4 regions of the Erwinia sp. AnSW2-5 genome follow, and region 1 is predicted to be linked to each of the others. Evidence: predicted binding sites of a transcription regulator. Region 1 holds the regulator's gene; each other region holds the start of a gene.
The links. Region 1 encodes PurR, which represses purine synthesis genes. Its sites were predicted from a motif close to CANGCAAACGTTTGCNTG; they were not measured.

Region 1 (3,928 bases):
GCGGTGGCGAGGACGGGCAGCTTCACCGCTGCGGCAGCAGAGCTTCATCGCGTCCCTTCCGCTGTCAGTTATACCGTGCGTCAGTTGGAAGCGTGGCTGGCCGTCAGTCTGTTTGAACGCCGCCACCGTGATGTGGAGTTAACGGAAGCCGGGCGGGTTTTCATTGAAGAGGGGCGTGCTGTTATCAAAAAAATGCTCGTCACCCGCACGCGCTGTCAGCAGGTGGCTAACGGCTGGCGCGGGCAAATCAATATTGCGGTCGACAGAATTGTACGCCCGGCACGCACCCGACAGCTGGTGGTGGATTTTTACCGGCATTTTCCCGACATGGAGCTGCACATCATGCCGGAAGTGTTCAATGGTGTGTGGGATGCACTGGCTGACGGCCGCGTCGATGTCGCGATCGGGGCGACTCAGGCGATCCCGGTGCGAGGACGTTTTGCTTATCGTGATATGGGAAGCCTTAACTGGCGCTGTGTGGTGAAAACGGCGCATCCGTTACTCAGCCATCAAGGGCCGTTAAGTGAGACGTTAATTCGTGAGTGGCCCTCGCTGGTGTTGGAGGACACCTCACGTGCGTTGCCGAAACGCACTACATGGACATTAGATAATCAGCGACGACTGGTGGTGCCAGACTGGGAAAGCGCGTTTGACTGCCTGCGCGCGGGGTTGTGTGTTGGGATGGTTCCGGGGCATTTTGCCCAGCCCTGGCTGCAACAGGGCGTGCTGGGAGAAGTGATTCTGACGTCATCCTTTCCCGACAGCCCCTGTTACCTCAGCTGGTCTGAACACAGCGCCTCACCGGCGCTGAGTTGGTTACTGGAGTATCTGGGCAGCACAGAAACCCTGAATGCAGAGTGGCTGAGCGAACAACCCGGTCCCTCGCTGTTGAGCGATTAACGGCGGTAGTCGCGGAAAGGACCATCGGCAACGGAACGGCGCTCAATCAGTGAAGGGTGAACTTCAATGGTTTGCGGATCTTCGCGCTTGCTGGTGATACGGTCCAGCAACATATCAAAAGCGGTTTCGCCCAGACGTTCTTTCGGCTGGTGGACAGTGGTCAGTGCAGGCGTGAAGTAGCGTGCGTTGCGCACGTTATCATAACCGATCACTGAAATATCCTGCGGCACGCGCAGACCCATTTCATCTGCTGCGCAAATCGCGCCCATGGCCATAATATCACCACCACAGAAAATGGCCGTCGGGCGCTGTTTTTGCGACAAAATCTGCTGCATGGCGCGATAGCCAGACTCAGGTTCAAAGTCACCCTGCACCAGCCATTCATCACGCAGTGTGATACCTGCTTCTGCCAGTGCTTTCAGGAATCCGGCATGGCGGCCACCGCCTGTATTACGCTCAAGCTGACCCGGAATTGCACCAATATCGCGGTGCCCACGTTCGATCAGATAACGCCCGGCCAGGTAACCGCCCTCAAAAGCATTATCAAGCACGGTATCCGTGAAATCACCGCGCGACTCGCCCCAGTCCATGACGACCATCGGAATATTACGGTTGTCTTCCAGCATGGAAATCAGCGTGTCGGGATATTCTGAACACATCACCAGCAGCCCATCGACGCGTTTCTGCGCCATCATTGACAGATAGGCCTGTTGTTTGTGCAGGTCATTGTGCGCATTGCCCAAAATCAACGTGTAGCCTTTGGCAAAGCAGCGGTTTTCTATTGCTTCAATGATCTCTGCAAAATAGGGCGCTTCACTGGATGTTGCCAGCAGGCCAATGGTTTTGGTGTGGTTGACCTTCAGACTTCGGGCTACGGCGCTGGGGGAGTAATGCAATTCTTTAATTGCAACCCATACCGCTTCGCGCGTCTCTTCGGCTACAAAGCGCGTTTTGTTAATCACATGGGACACGGTGGTGGTGGAAACACCGGCGCGCTTTGCCACATCCTTAATTGTTGCCATTAAAATCGTACTCCTGGTGTTATCATAATCTCTTGATAACTAATTGGTTAAACGTTTGCCTGGGTACAGCCATTCCTGCCCGACCAGAATTATTTTAGGTGCTGTCTCAAAGGGTCGGGAGGGGGGTGAATCGTCCGAAGAGTGACATGCAGTGCTGGCTTTTACACGTTGCCAACGGTGTTGCGCAACGTAATGAGGAATTCTAACAAGGCTGCGCACAGAAAACGAGATTTTTACGGGTAACTGTGGGAAAATCTGTTGGCTTACTAAAAACAAGGTTATTGAGGAGAGAGAATGAACACTGATATGAAAATGACTGCACTAACCGTTGTGGGTTCACTGTTGATGATTATTGCGTTTAGTTTTACCGCTGTGATGCATTAAGTTTTGCCAGGGAGGAGGAAACTCTTCCCGAACCTTCAGGCATTATCGAATCGTTTTAGGCGTCATCATCCGGCGCGCACCAATGTAGTGTTCCTGCCAGTAATCTTCGCTTAACGCACTGACCTGAATATCTTTACCGGTCCGTGGAGACTGAATAAATTTCCCACCACCCAGATAGACACCAACGTGATCAGCGGTGCCACGCCCGTTGATACGGAAGAAGACCAGGTCACCTTTCTCTAACTGATCGCGCTTAATCGAAGCCGCATCGCGCAGATGGAACATTTCATTGGCCGTACGCGGGATCTTAAACTTTACCAGATCCTTATAGGCGTACCACACCAGACCACTGCAGTCGAACCCGGTTTTCGGCGAGGTGCCACCCCATTGATAAGGTTTACCAAGCTGGCCCATCAGCTTGTTCATCGCCGTTTCACGCGCTTTCTGGTAGCGTGCGCGATGCGCTTTGCTGAGTTTGAGCGGGGCGTTGAGTGCATCGTTATCATCTTCGGCGGTTTTGCTGCCTGCACGCTGACGACCATAATGTTTTTTGTCCGCTTTTTTGCTGGCCGCAAGCTTTTTGCTCAGTGCTTTCTTTTCCACTTTCGCATTACGCACGGGGGCCGCTGCGCTGGTTTTTTTCTTCTCTTTCTCTTTCAGTTTTTTTGCCAGCAGGAGCCCGGCTGATTTAGAGGACTCTTTTTTAACAATTTCTTTGGCTTTTTTACTGGCAGGTTCTTTGATTTTTTTGGTCGAGGTGGCTTTTACCGGGCGGCGCTTACGGCGGTCATCTACACGCGCAGTGTTGCTGTCGGCTTTTTGCTGTTTTGCATTAATAGGGGTATGTGGCGATGCGTGCGCCATGTTGAAAAACAACTGGGTGAAAGCCAGTATGAAGAGCGTGATGAGTAAACGCATCGTTCCCATTAACAGTTTGTGCGCTACAAAAGACAGCAACGCGGTCAGAAAAGAGATTTCTGCGGTTATGCAGAAGGTTGGGCCAATTCTAATCTAACTTCTTAACAAAGGGTAAGGTCTTTTTTGTTTCAATAATACAGATCAAGGAAATGATGTAATATTGAGCACAATCAGCTGGTTAACTCAGCAATAAAACCGAAGCAGGTCATAACAGGTGCAGCAGTGATGATAAGAAAATGTTATTTTGTTTCCCTGTTTTGTCTATTGGTCGCATTTTCACCTTTCTCGCATGTGAAAATGTCATTTTCATCGCCAGGGCAGAATCGCTACAATAAGCAGGCTGCGCCCAGCCTACACACGATGTATCGTATTGAGGAAGATATTTATGAGTACTGTTGAAAAAATTCAACGCCAGATCGCTGAAAACCCTATTCTGCTGTACATGAAAGGTTCTCCGAAACTGCCAAGCTGCGGTTTCTCTGCTCAGGCTGTTCAGGCGTTATCTGCTTGTGGCGAGCGCTTCGCGTACGTTGATATTCTGCTGAACCCGGACATCCGTGCAGAAATGCCAAAATATGCCAACTGGCCAACGTTCCCACAGCTGTGGGTGGACGGTGAGCTGGTAGGCGGCTGCGATATCATCATTGAGATGTATCAGCGTGGCGAGCTGCAGCAACTGATTAAAGAAACTGCGCAGAAATATC
Region 2 (3,928 bases), on a different contig from region 1:
AATGAATAGAAATCTGTCAGGAATGAATAATTATGAGTAATGCAGAAATCCGTATCGCCATTGTGGGAGCCGCAGGGCGTATGGGGCGTCAGCTGATTCAGGCAACGGTTCAGGCTGAAGGTACGCGTTTGGGCGCAGCGCTGGTGCGTTCAGGTTCGTCGCTGACGGGCGCAGATGCCGGAGAACTGGCAGGTTGTGGTGTACTGGGCATTAAAGTGACGGATAACCTTGATGCAGTGGTGAATGATTTCGATGTCTTGATCGATTTCACCCGCCCGGAAGGCACGCTGCACTATCTGGAGTTTTGCCGTCAGCATAAAAAAGCGATGGTTATTGGTACCACCGGTTTCGATGAAGAAGGTAAAGCCGCCATCAAAGCCGCTTCTGCCGATATCGGCATCGTGTTTGCCGCCAACTTTAGCGTAGGTGTTAACCTGGTGCTGAAGCTGCTGGAGAAAGCCGCCAAAGTGATGGGTGACTACGCGGATATCGAGATCATCGAAGCGCATCACCGTCATAAAGTGGATGCACCATCGGGTACCGCGCTGGCGATGGGTGAAGCCATTGCTGATGCGATGAACTGGAACCTGAATGAGCATGCGGTCTATAGCCGCGAAGGTTACACCGGTGAGCGTGAAGCACAGACCATCGGTTTTGCCACTGTACGTGCCGGGGATATCGTTGGTGAGCACACGGCGATGTTTGCAGATATTGGCGAGCGGGTAGAGATAACCCACAAGGCTTCAAGCCGCATGACCTTCGCTAATGGCGCAGTTCGTGCAGCAGTATGGTTGAAAGCGCATAAAACAGGCCTTCATGATATGCGTAGCGTTCTTAATCTTGATGATTTATAAGTGTTGTGTACCATCGTGATGTGGTTATTTCAATCATAAGGTTCTGATTGGGTGGGCAATAATTTTATTGCCCTTTTTGTTTTTGTAATAATGACGGGTTAATCATTAATCTTTCGTGTTGTTGTTATATTTTGGTGTTATCACTGTTTTTATTCCTCGATAAACGCTATTTTTGACCATTTGGTCCACTTTTTCACTCTCTACCCCCTAAAATTATGCACAATCGTTCAGGCAACCGATTTTATGGCCAGGATGTGTCATGCTTTCAGGGTAAATCTTCCGGTTTTACGCTCAGTTAGTTAAAAAACGCAGAAAAACCTCCTCGCAGGGTAGACAATAGCGAGGGCTATCATTAGAATGCGCGCAATTTGCCAAAAACTGAGCAGTCAGGCAGTTTTTGCATTGATTTTGGGGTCATTCCTGAATTAATATGCAGATATTGTGACTGTTTATTCCCTGGAGGATGTTTTGATTAAGTCAGCGCTATTGGTTCTGGAAGACGGAACCCAATTCCACGGTCGGGCCATCGGGGCAATCGGTTCGGCAGTGGGAGAAGTTGTTTTCAACACGTCAATGACCGGTTATCAAGAAATCCTCACTGATCCCTCCTATTCCCGCCAGATCGTCACTCTTACTTATCCCCATATCGGCAATGTCGGCACCAACTCCGCTGACGCAGAATCTTCTCAGGTACATGCATCGGGTCTGGTTATCCGTGATTTACCGCTGATTGCCAGCAACTACCGCAATGAAGAAGGCCTGTCTGATTACCTGACTCGCCACAACATTGTCGCTATTGCCGATATCGATACGCGTAAGCTGACTCGTTTGCTGCGCGAAAAAGGGGCACAGAATGGCTGTATCATTGCGGGCGATGCGCTGGACGCCGCCGTGGCACTGGAAAAAGCCAAAGCCTTCCCTGGCCTGAAAGGCATGGACCTGGCGAAAGAAGTGACCACCCCGGATGCCTACCCATGGCAGCAGGGAAGCTGGACGCTGGAAGGTGAACTGCCTGCGCCGAAGACTGATGCAGAACTGCCGTTCCATGTTGTCGCTTACGACTACGGCGTGAAGCGTAACATTCTGCGTATGCTGGTTGATCGCGGCTGCCGCCTGACCGTTGTTCCGGCGCAGACTTCCGCTGAAGATGTGCTGAAGCTGAACCCGGACGGTGTGTTCCTCTCTAACGGCCCTGGTGACCCGGAACCGTGTGACTATGCGATTACGGCGATTAAACGCCTGCTGGAAACCGACATTCCGGTATTCGGTATCTGCCTTGGCCACCAGTTACTGGCGCTGGCCAGCGGTGCTAAAACCGTGAAGATGAAGCTGGGTCACCACGGTGGTAACCACCCGGTGAAAGATCACGATAACAATACTGTGATGATTACCGCCCAGAACCACGGTTTTGCCGTCGACGATAGCCAGCTGCCTTCAAATCTGCGTGTGACCCATACCTCTCTGTTTGACCATACGGTACAGGGTATTCACCGCACCGATAAAGCAGCCTTCAGCTTCCAGGGTCACCCGGAAGCCAGCCCAGGCCCGCACGATGCTGCCCCATTGTTCGATCACTTTATCGAACTGATTAAAGCTGCTAAATAAGATCGGGAGAGAAAGAAAATGCCAAAACGTACAGACATAAAAAGTATCCTGATCCTTGGTGCTGGCCCGATTGTAATCGGCCAGGCCTGCGAATTTGACTACTCGGGTGCCCAGGCGTGTAAAGCGCTGCGTGAAGAGGGCTACCGCGTTATCCTGGTGAACTCCAACCCTGCCACCATCATGACCGACCCGGATATGGCCGATGCGACCTACATCGAACCTATCCACTGGGAAGTGGTGCGCAAAATCATTGAGAAAGAGCGCCCGGATGCCGTGCTGCCAACGATGGGCGGCCAGACTGCGCTGAACTGTGCGCTGGAGCTGGAACGTCAGGGCGTGTTGGCTGAATTTGGTGTCACGATGATCGGCGCCACTGCGGATGCCATCGATAAAGCCGAAGACCGTCGTCGTTTCGACGTCGCGATGAAGAAAATCGGCCTCGACACCGCGCGTTCCGGTATCGCCCACACCATGGAAGAAGCGCTGGCGGTTGCCGCTGACGTGGGCTTCCCGTGCATTATCCGTCCGTCATTCACCATGGGTGGCACGGGCGGCGGTATCGCTTACAACCGCGAAGAGTTTGAAGAGATTTGCGAGCGCGGCCTCGACCTGTCGCCCACCAATGAGCTGCTGATTGATGAGTCGCTGATTGGCTGGAAAGAGTACGAGATGGAAGTGGTGCGTGATAAAAACGACAACTGCATCATCGTCTGCTCGATTGAAAACTTCGATGCGATGGGGATTCACACCGGTGACTCCATCACGGTTGCGCCAGCACAGACGCTGACCGACAAAGAGTACCAGATCATGCGTAACGCCTCGCTGGCGGTACTGCGTGAAATCGGTGTGGAAACCGGCGGTTCAAACGTACAGTTCTCGGTTAACCCGGAAAACGGTCGTCTGATTGTCATTGAGATGAACCCGCGCGTATCGCGTTCTTCCGCGCTGGCATCCAAAGCGACCGGTTTCCCGATTGCAAAAATCGCCGCCAAGCTGGCCGTCGGCTTTACGCTGGATGAGCTGACCAACGACATCACCGGTGGTTTGACTCCTGCCTCCTTCGAACCGTCCATCGACTACGTTGTGACGAAGATCCCGCGCTTTAACTTCGAGAAGTTTGCCGGTGCCAATGACCGTCTGACCACGCAGATGAAATCTGTCGGTGAAGTGATGGCGATTGGCCGCACCTTCCAGGAATCAATGCAGAAAGCTCTGCGCGGTCTGGAAGTGGGTGCCAACGGCTTTGACCCGAAAGTGAGCCTTGATGACCCGGAAGCGCTGACCACCATTCGTCGCGAGCTGAAAGATGCTGGCTGCGACCGTATCTGGTACATCGCTGACGCCTTCCGTGCTGCGATGAGTGTGGACGATGTGTTCGCGCTGACCAACGTTGACCGCTGGTTCCTGGTGCAGATTGAAGAGCTGGTGAAGCTGGAGCAGCAGGTTGCCGAGCAGGGCGTTAACGGCCT
Region 3 (3,928 bases), on a different contig from region 1:
AAGGCGAAAGAAGCGGCATGGAATGAGAAGTTTGCTGCCTATGCGAAAGCCTTCCCTGAACTGGCGGAAGAGTTCACACGCCGCGTGAAGAACGAACTGCCAGCGAACTGGGCAACCGAGTCGCAGAAGTTTGTTGAAGAGCTGCAGGCTAACCCGTCTAAAATCGCCAGCCGTAAAGCGTCACAGAATGCCATTGAAGCCTTTGGTAAACTGCTGCCGGAATACCTGGGCGGTTCCGCTGATCTGGCACCAAGCAACCTGACAATGTGGTCTGGTTCTAAGCCAATCAACGAAGATGCAGCGGGTAACTACATCCATTACGGTGTGCGCGAATTCGGTATGACCGCGATTGCCAACGGCATCACCCTGCACGGCGGTTTCCTGCCGTACACCGCGACCTTCCTGATGTTTGTTGAATATGCCCGTAATGCGGCGCGTATGGCGGCACTGATGAAGATCCGCCAGGTGATGGTCTACACCCATGACTCTATCGGTCTGGGCGAAGACGGCCCGACTCACCAGCCGGTTGAGCAGATCGCCAGCCTGCGAGTCACGCCGAACATGAGCCTGTGGCGTCCATGTGACCAGGTAGAATCAGCCATTGCATGGAAATATGCGATTGAGCGTAACGATGGCCCGACGGCCCTGATCCTGTCACGTCAGAATCTGGCACAGCAGGACCGTACTGCTGAGCAGCTGGCAAACGTGGCACGTGGTGCTTATGTGCTGAAGGACTGCGCAGGTACGCCTGAAGTGATCCTGATTGCAACCGGCTCAGAAGTTGAGCTGGCAGTCGGCGCGTATGACAAACTGACCGCTGAAGGTCGCAAGGTGCGTGTGGTTTCCATGCCATCTACCGATGCTTTCGACAAGCAGGATGCGGCCTACCGTGAAGCCGTGCTGCCGAAAGCAGTCAGCGCACGTGTGGCGATTGAAGCGGGTATCGCAGATTACTGGTTCAAATACGTTGGTCTGAACGGCGCTATCGTCGGTATGACCAGCTTTGGTGAGTCAGCGCCAGCGGAGAAGCTGTTTGAACTGTTTGGCTTCACCGTGGATAACGTTGTTGCTAAAGCAAAAGGCCTGCTGTAATCGGCCATGACCTGCCCGGCACCGGGCAGGTCAGTGATAAACAGGCACCGCATCGCGGTGCCTTTTTTATGCGGTGAGATGCTGGTGCATCTGTCGACGAAATTTCTTCCGATAAATTTGTCTCTGGTCGCTAACTTTTGTCTGATTTTGTGACGTAGATCGAAAGTTGAAAGGCGCAATTGATCCCGATCATTCCTATTATTCCTTACTTCTATTATTCTAGCTGAAGCGTTTCAGTGCTATGTCACACAAGGATCACCATTCAGACTGAGCCTTGTTATGATGCAAGAATATCCTGTACAAATCGCGGTGGCTGGCTCAGGCTAATCCTCCGATTTCATAGTGAATTCTGAAGCAGGAGTGATATGACGGTTCGCATTGCCATTAACGGATTTGGTCGTATAGGACGCAACGTGTTGCGTGCACTGTATGAAACCGGTCGCCGTGCCGAGATTACGGTGGTTGCCATCAATGAGCTGGCAGAGGCAGCCGGAATGGCGCATCTGTTAAAGTATGACACCAGCCACGGGCGCTTCGCCTGGGATGTGCGTCAGGAGCGCGAGCTGCTCTCTGTTGGCGATGACACGATCCGTTTGCTGCACCATACTGAGATTGCGGCACTGCCGTGGCGCGAGCTGAATGTGGATATCGTGCTGGACTGTACCGGCGTTTATGGCAGTCGTGCGGATGGTGAAGCCCATTTGCAGGCAGGGGCCAAAAAGGTTCTGTTCTCACATCCCGGCGGCAACGATCTTGATGCCACAGTGGTCTTTGGCGTGAATGAAAAAGATCTGCTGCCGGAGCATTTACTGGTGTCGAATGCTTCATGCACCACGAACTGCATCATCCCTATTATCAAGCTGTTGGATGATGCGTGGGGGATTGAGTCGGGTACGGTGACAACCATCCACTCTGCCATGCATGACCAGCAGGTGATTGACGCATATCACCCGGATTTACGTCGTACACGTGCGGCCAGTCAGTCGATTATTCCTGTCGACACTCGCCTGGCCGCAGGGATTACGCGCTTCTTCCCAAAATTTAATGATCGTTTTGAAGCGATTGCTGTACGTGTTCCGACCATCAACGTAACGGCCATTGACCTTAGCGTGAGTGTGCGGGATCCCGTCAGCGCCTGCGAGGTTAACGCCCTGTTGCAAAGTGCGTCAGAAGGGGCATTTAGTGGTATAGTGGACTACACGGAATTGCCGTTAGTCTCCATTGATTTTAACCATGATCCGCACAGTGCTATTGTCGACGGCACCCAAACGCGGGTCAGTGGTCAGCACCTTATCAAGACATTAGTCTGGTGCGATAACGAATGGGGCTTTGCTAATCGTATGATCGATACGACGTTAGCGATGGCCGCCAGCGGTTTCAGGTAAGGCGCGTACAGCGTCTGTAAAACTTTGAGAATCAACGAGAGGGTTCACCATGTCTGTAATTAAGATGACCGATCTGGATCTGGCTGGTAAACGTGTTCTGATCCGTGCGGATCTGAACGTGCCAGTTAAAGAAGGGAAAGTGACGTCGGATGCACGTATTCGCGCTTCCCTGCCGACCATTGAGGCGGCACTGAAGCAGGGCGCAAAAGTGATGGTTACCTCTCACCTGGGTCGCCCGACCGAAGGTGAATACAACGAAGAGTTTTCTCTGCTGCCGGTAGTGAACTACCTGAAAGACAAGTTGGGTGCAGATAATGTTTCACTGGCCAAAGATTACCTGGACGGCGTTGAGCTGACCGCAGGTAAACTGGTTGTGCTGGAAAACGTGCGCTTTAACAAAGGCGAGAAAAAAGACGACGAAACCCTCTCTAAAAAATATGCAGCCCTGTGCGACATCTTCGTGATGGATGCTTTCGGTACGGCTCACCGTGCTCAGGCGTCTACTCATGGCGTGGGCAAGTTCGCGCCAATCGCCTGTGCGGGTCCGCTGCTGTCAGGTGAACTGGAAGCGCTGGGCAAAGCCCTGAAAACCCCGGCTCGCCCAATGGTTGCTGTGGTCGGTGGTTCTAAAGTTTCTACCAAATTCGATGTGCTTAACTCGCTGGTGAACATTGCTGACACCGTGATTGTTGGTGGTGGCATCGCGAACACCTTCGTGGCTATCGACAACAACGTTGGTAAATCTCTGTACGAACCTGACTTCGTTGCTGCGGCTAAGAAACTGCGCGACGAATACAAAATTCCGGTTCCTACTGACTCCCGCGTAGGCACGGAATTCTCTGAAACTGCACCTTCTACCGTGAAGAAAGTGTCTGAGGTTCAGGACAACGAAGAGATCATGGACTTCGGCGACGAAACCGCACTGGCAATGGCTAAGTTGTTGAAAGAAGCCAAAACTATTCTGTGGAACGGCCCGGTAGGCGTGTTCGAATTCCCGAACTTCCGTAAAGGCACCGAAATCATCGCGAACGCGATTGCAGACAGTGACGCATTCTCCATTGCAGGCGGCGGTGATACGCTGGCCGCTATCGACCTGTTTGGTATCGAAGATAAAATCTCTTATATCTCTACCGGTGGCGGTGCATTCCTTGAGTTCGTGGAAGGCAAAACCTTGCCTGCGGTTGCCATGCTGGAAGAGCGTGCAAAGCAGAAGTAATTAAACCTCAGCGCGGGGTGTAAGCACCCCGCATGAGAACTGAATCCTTTAATACGACCGAAGAAACAGGACAAGCTAACATGTCTAAAATTTTTGATTTCGTAAAACCAGGCGTTGTCACCGGTGACGACGTGCAGAAGATCTTCCAGGTAGCGAAAGAGAACAAATTCGCTCTGCCAGCAGTTAACTGCGTGGGCACTGACTCCATCAACGCCGTTCTGGAAACCGCAGCGAA
Region 4 (3,928 bases), on a different contig from region 1:
GCACCACAGGAAGATGACGTCAAAGAAGCGCCTGCTGACGCATCCCAGAGCCACGAGGCCTGACCGATGATGAGAAAGGGACCTTGCGTCCCTTTCACCAATGAACCGTAAGGTTGTGAACGGGACACATGGATAATCTTCCTCAAGCCACGTCGCCTCTTGCCTCGTGGCTTTATTATCTTGAGCATTTGCACGCTCAGGCTATCGAACTTGGGCTGGATCGTATCCGGCGCGTTGCCTCTTCTCTCGACCTTCTGACACCTGCCCCTGTGGTTTTCACCGTAGCCGGAACCAATGGTAAAGGCACCACCTGCCGAACCCTTGAAACTGTGCTGATGGCGGCGGGCTATCGCGTGGGCGTTTTCAGTTCGCCGCATCTGGTGCGTTACACCGAAAGAGTGCGCATTCAGGGTGAAGAGCTGGCTGAGTCAGCGCATACCGCCTCCTTTGCGGCCATTGAGGCGGGGCGGGGTGACACCACGCTGACCTACTTCGAGTACGGCACGCTATCGGCGCTGTGGCTGTTTGCTGAAGCGAAGCTGGATGTGGTGATCCTTGAAGTCGGGCTGGGCGGGCGTCTTGATGCCACCAATATTGTCGATGCTGATGTTGCCGTGGTGACCAGCATCGCGCTGGATCATACCGACTGGCTGGGGCCGGATCGCGAAAGCATTGGCCGTGAGAAAGCCGGGGTGTTCCGCCCAGGAAAACCTGCCGTGGTAGGCGAGCCGGATATGCCACATACCATCGCTGACGTGGCAGCAGAGAAGGGCGCACAGTTGTTGCAGCGCGACCGCGACTGGTCATATAGCGTAACCAATGACAGCTGGTCTTTCCGCGATGCCCACGGCACTGTGGAGCAGCTTCCGTTGCCACAGGTGCCGCTGCCGAATGCGGCTACCGCACTGGCGGCGCTGCGTGCATCACCGCTTAACGTCGATGAGGCAGTCATCCGCCGTTCACTACACCTGGCCATGTTGCCCGGTCGTTTTCAGACGGTAGCTGAATCACCAAGGGTGATCCTCGATGTGGCACACAACCCCCATGCAGCAGGCTATCTGGCGGGGCGACTGGCAGAGGTGCCACGCAACGGCAAGGTTCATGCGGTGGTAGGGATGCTGCACGATAAAGATATCAAAGGTACGCTGGCCTGCCTCGCGCCGCAGGTGGATTACTGGTACTGCGCGCCGCTTGACGGCCCGCGCGGTGCCACCGCTGAACAGCTGATGGCGCATCTTGCGGATGCGCAGGCGTTTGGCTCGGTTGAGCTTGCCTGGCGACAGGCACTGCAACAGGCAACCGAACAGGATATTGTGCTGGTGTGTGGTTCGTTCCACACCGTGGCACAGGTCATGGAAACGATGGAAACGGAGAACGGCAGTGGCAAGTAAGTTTCAAAACCGTTTAGTCGGAACCATCATCATTGTGGCGCTGGGTGTGATTGTGCTGCCCGGCTTACTCGATGGTAAAAAGAAGCACTACAAAGAAGAGTTTGCGGCTATTCCGCTGGTGCCGAAGCCGGAAGATCAACAGGAAACCGATCTGGTGCCGCCAGTGACGCAGACCTTACCGTCACAGCCGCCGGAAGGGGCAGGTGCGGCGATGAGCGCGGGCAGTAATGCGACTGAAAACTCCTCGCAGGCCGACAGCGGCTCCACTGCGCCGCAGTCCTATAGCCCGCCAACGGTGGTGACGTCGCCGCCGGTGAAGCCAGCGCAGCAGCCGCCACCGAAAGTGGTGGAAAAACCGAAGCCTAAGCCGGTCGAAAAACCGATCGAGAAACCGATCGAGAAACCGATCGAGAAGCCTAAGCCTGTTGAAAAACCGAAACCGGTTGAGCCGCAACCGCCGAAAGTAGAGGCGCCTGTTGAGAGTAAGCCAGCGGCAACGGAAACAGCACCTTCAGGGCAGGCCTGGGTCGTGCAGCTTGGCGCGTTGAAAAACGCGGCAAAAGTGAATGAAATCGTCGCACAGCTTCGCCTGTCAGGCTACCGTGCCTTTACCGTTCCAGCCACGCCGGTTCAGGGGCAGATAACCCGTATTTACGTCGGGCCGGATGCCTCGAAAGCGAAAATGCAGGCTGCCGTTGGCACGTTGCAGGGGATCTCGGGGCTGGGCGGGGTGGTTAAACCGTACAGTGTTAAATAAGCCGTTCTGGTCCGTTGTTTCTTTAAGCCGCGGGCTATTATTGCGATAGCGATGATCACCCCGCGCCCGGAGCCGACACCACGTCACTCCGGGCGTCCTGCGTGATGCTGCTGGCAAATCAAGGTATTGCGTGGCGTGTCCGGGCCGGTGAAAACGGTGTCCGAAAGCGGTTTTTTTAAGCGTTCTCGTTTATTTAAATCACGTCAGGAAAACGCTACGCAAACGTTTTCTTTTTCTGTTAGAATTCGCCCCGAACTGAGGCAGTATCCCCTTGCACCTGTGCTTACAGGGGGAAACAGGCTGATACAGGGGCATGGTCACTGGAAGCGTTCATGGTCTGGATAGATTACGTCATTATTGCGGTTATTGGTTTTTCGGCTCTTGTTAGCCTGATCCGAGGGTTTGTTCGGGAAGCTCTTTCTCTCGTCACCTGGGGTTGCGCATTTTTTGTCGCCAGTCATTACTACTCCTTCCTTGCCGTCTGGTTCACAGGATTTGAAGACGAACTGGTTCGAAATGGGATCGCCGTGGCGGTGTTATTCATTGCTACCCTGATTGTTGGGGCCATTGTTAACTACGTTATTGGTTCGCTGGTTGAAAAAACCGGCCTGTCGGGAACCGACAGAGTCCTTGGCGTGTGTTTTGGGGCATTACGCGGTGTGCTGATCGTTTCAGCCATGCTGTTTTTCCTCGACACATTCACCGGTTTTTCTAAAAGTCCGGACTGGCAGCAGTCCCAGCTAATCCCTCAGTTCAGTAGTATTATCAGGTGGTTTTTTGATTACCTGAAAAGCACGTCGAGTTTTTTGCCCCGGTAATCGCACCGGGGTTGCGGCTTATGAGGAAATGTCAATATGTGCGGTATTGTCGGGATCGCCGGTTTTGCACCGGTCAACCAGTCGATTTATGACGCGTTAACGGTGCTTCAGCACCGTGGGCAGGATGCCGCAGGCATCGTTACCATTGATGCATTGAATTGCTTCCGTCTGCGCAAAGCAAACGGCCTGGTTAGCGATGTATTTGAAGCCCGCCACATGCAGCGTATGCAAGGCAATATGGGGATCGGCCACGTTCGTTACCCAACGGCAGGAAGCTCAAGCGCTTCTGAAGCCCAGCCTTTCTACGTGAACTCCCCTTACGGTATTACTCTTGCCCATAACGGCAACCTGACCAACGCCCACGAACTGCGTAAAGAGCTGTTTGAAACCGGTCGTCGTCACGTGAATACCACCTCTGATTCTGAAATCCTGCTGAATATCTTTGCGCAGGAAGTGGATCGTTTCCAGCATGACCCGCTGGAAGCAGAGAACATCTTCTCCGCCGTTGCAGCAGTGCATCAGCGCGTACGCGGTGCTTATGCCTGCGTTGCGATGATCATCGGCCACGGTCTGGTGGCCTTCCGCGATCCTAACGGCATTCGTCCGCTGGTGATCGGCAAACGCGCGATGGCCGATGGCCGTATCGAGTATATGGTGGCTTCAGAGAGCGTGGCGCTGGATACCCTTGGGTATGAGTTCCTGCGCGATGTGGCACCGGGCGAAGCGGTCTATGTGACCGTCAATGGTCAGCTGTCTACCCGCCAGTGTGCTGAAAATCCAAAGTGGAATCCGTGCCTGTTCGAGTACGTTTACTTTGCACGCCCGGACTCGTTCCTCAACAAGATTTCGGTATACAGCGCCCGCGTGCGTATGGGAACCAAACTCGGTGCCAAGATTGCCCGAGAGTGGGAAGATCTGGATATCGATGTGGTCATTCCAATCCCTGAAACCTCCTGCGATAT

Region 2: the regulator PurR is predicted to act here: its motif matches at 1,083-1,100, upstream of carA (glutamine-hydrolyzing carbamoyl-phosphate synthase small subunit).
Region 3: the regulator PurR is predicted to act here: its motif matches at 1,219-1,236, upstream of epd (erythrose-4-phosphate dehydrogenase).
Region 4: the regulator PurR is predicted to act here: its motif matches at 2,364-2,381, upstream of cvpA (colicin V production protein).

The regions. Positions count from the first base shown of each region.
Region 1 is NZ_JBJGXA010000023.1:50,946-54,873, forward strand. Features, by position in the region: gene punR (DNA-binding transcriptional activator PunR) at 1-900, shown strand, start outside; gene purR (HTH-type transcriptional repressor PurR) at 897-1,922, opposite strand; gene ACFL9S_RS16030 (YnhF family membrane protein) at 2,229-2,306, shown strand; gene ACFL9S_RS16035 (C40 family peptidase) at 2,349-3,224, opposite strand; gene ACFL9S_RS16040 (Grx4 family monothiol glutaredoxin) at 3,610-3,928, shown strand, end outside.
Region 2 is NZ_JBJGXA010000037.1:348-4,275, forward strand. Features, by position in the region: gene dapB (4-hydroxy-tetrahydrodipicolinate reductase) at 33-854, shown strand; gene carA (glutamine-hydrolyzing carbamoyl-phosphate synthase small subunit) at 1,323-2,459, shown strand; gene carB (carbamoyl-phosphate synthase large subunit) at 2,478-3,928, shown strand, end outside.
Region 3 is NZ_JBJGXA010000031.1:48,671-52,598, forward strand. Features, by position in the region: gene tkt (transketolase) at 1-1,092, shown strand, start outside; gene epd (erythrose-4-phosphate dehydrogenase) at 1,458-2,477, shown strand; gene pgk (phosphoglycerate kinase) at 2,527-3,693, shown strand; gene fbaA (class II fructose-bisphosphate aldolase) at 3,774-3,928, shown strand, end outside.
Region 4 is NZ_JBJGXA010000011.1:79,903-83,830, forward strand. Features, by position in the region: gene accD (acetyl-CoA carboxylase, carboxyltransferase subunit beta) at 1-63, shown strand, start outside; gene folC (bifunctional tetrahydrofolate synthase/dihydrofolate synthase) at 129-1,391, shown strand; gene dedD (cell division protein DedD) at 1,381-2,148, shown strand; gene cvpA (colicin V production protein) at 2,481-2,966, shown strand; gene purF (amidophosphoribosyltransferase) at 3,003-3,928, shown strand, end outside.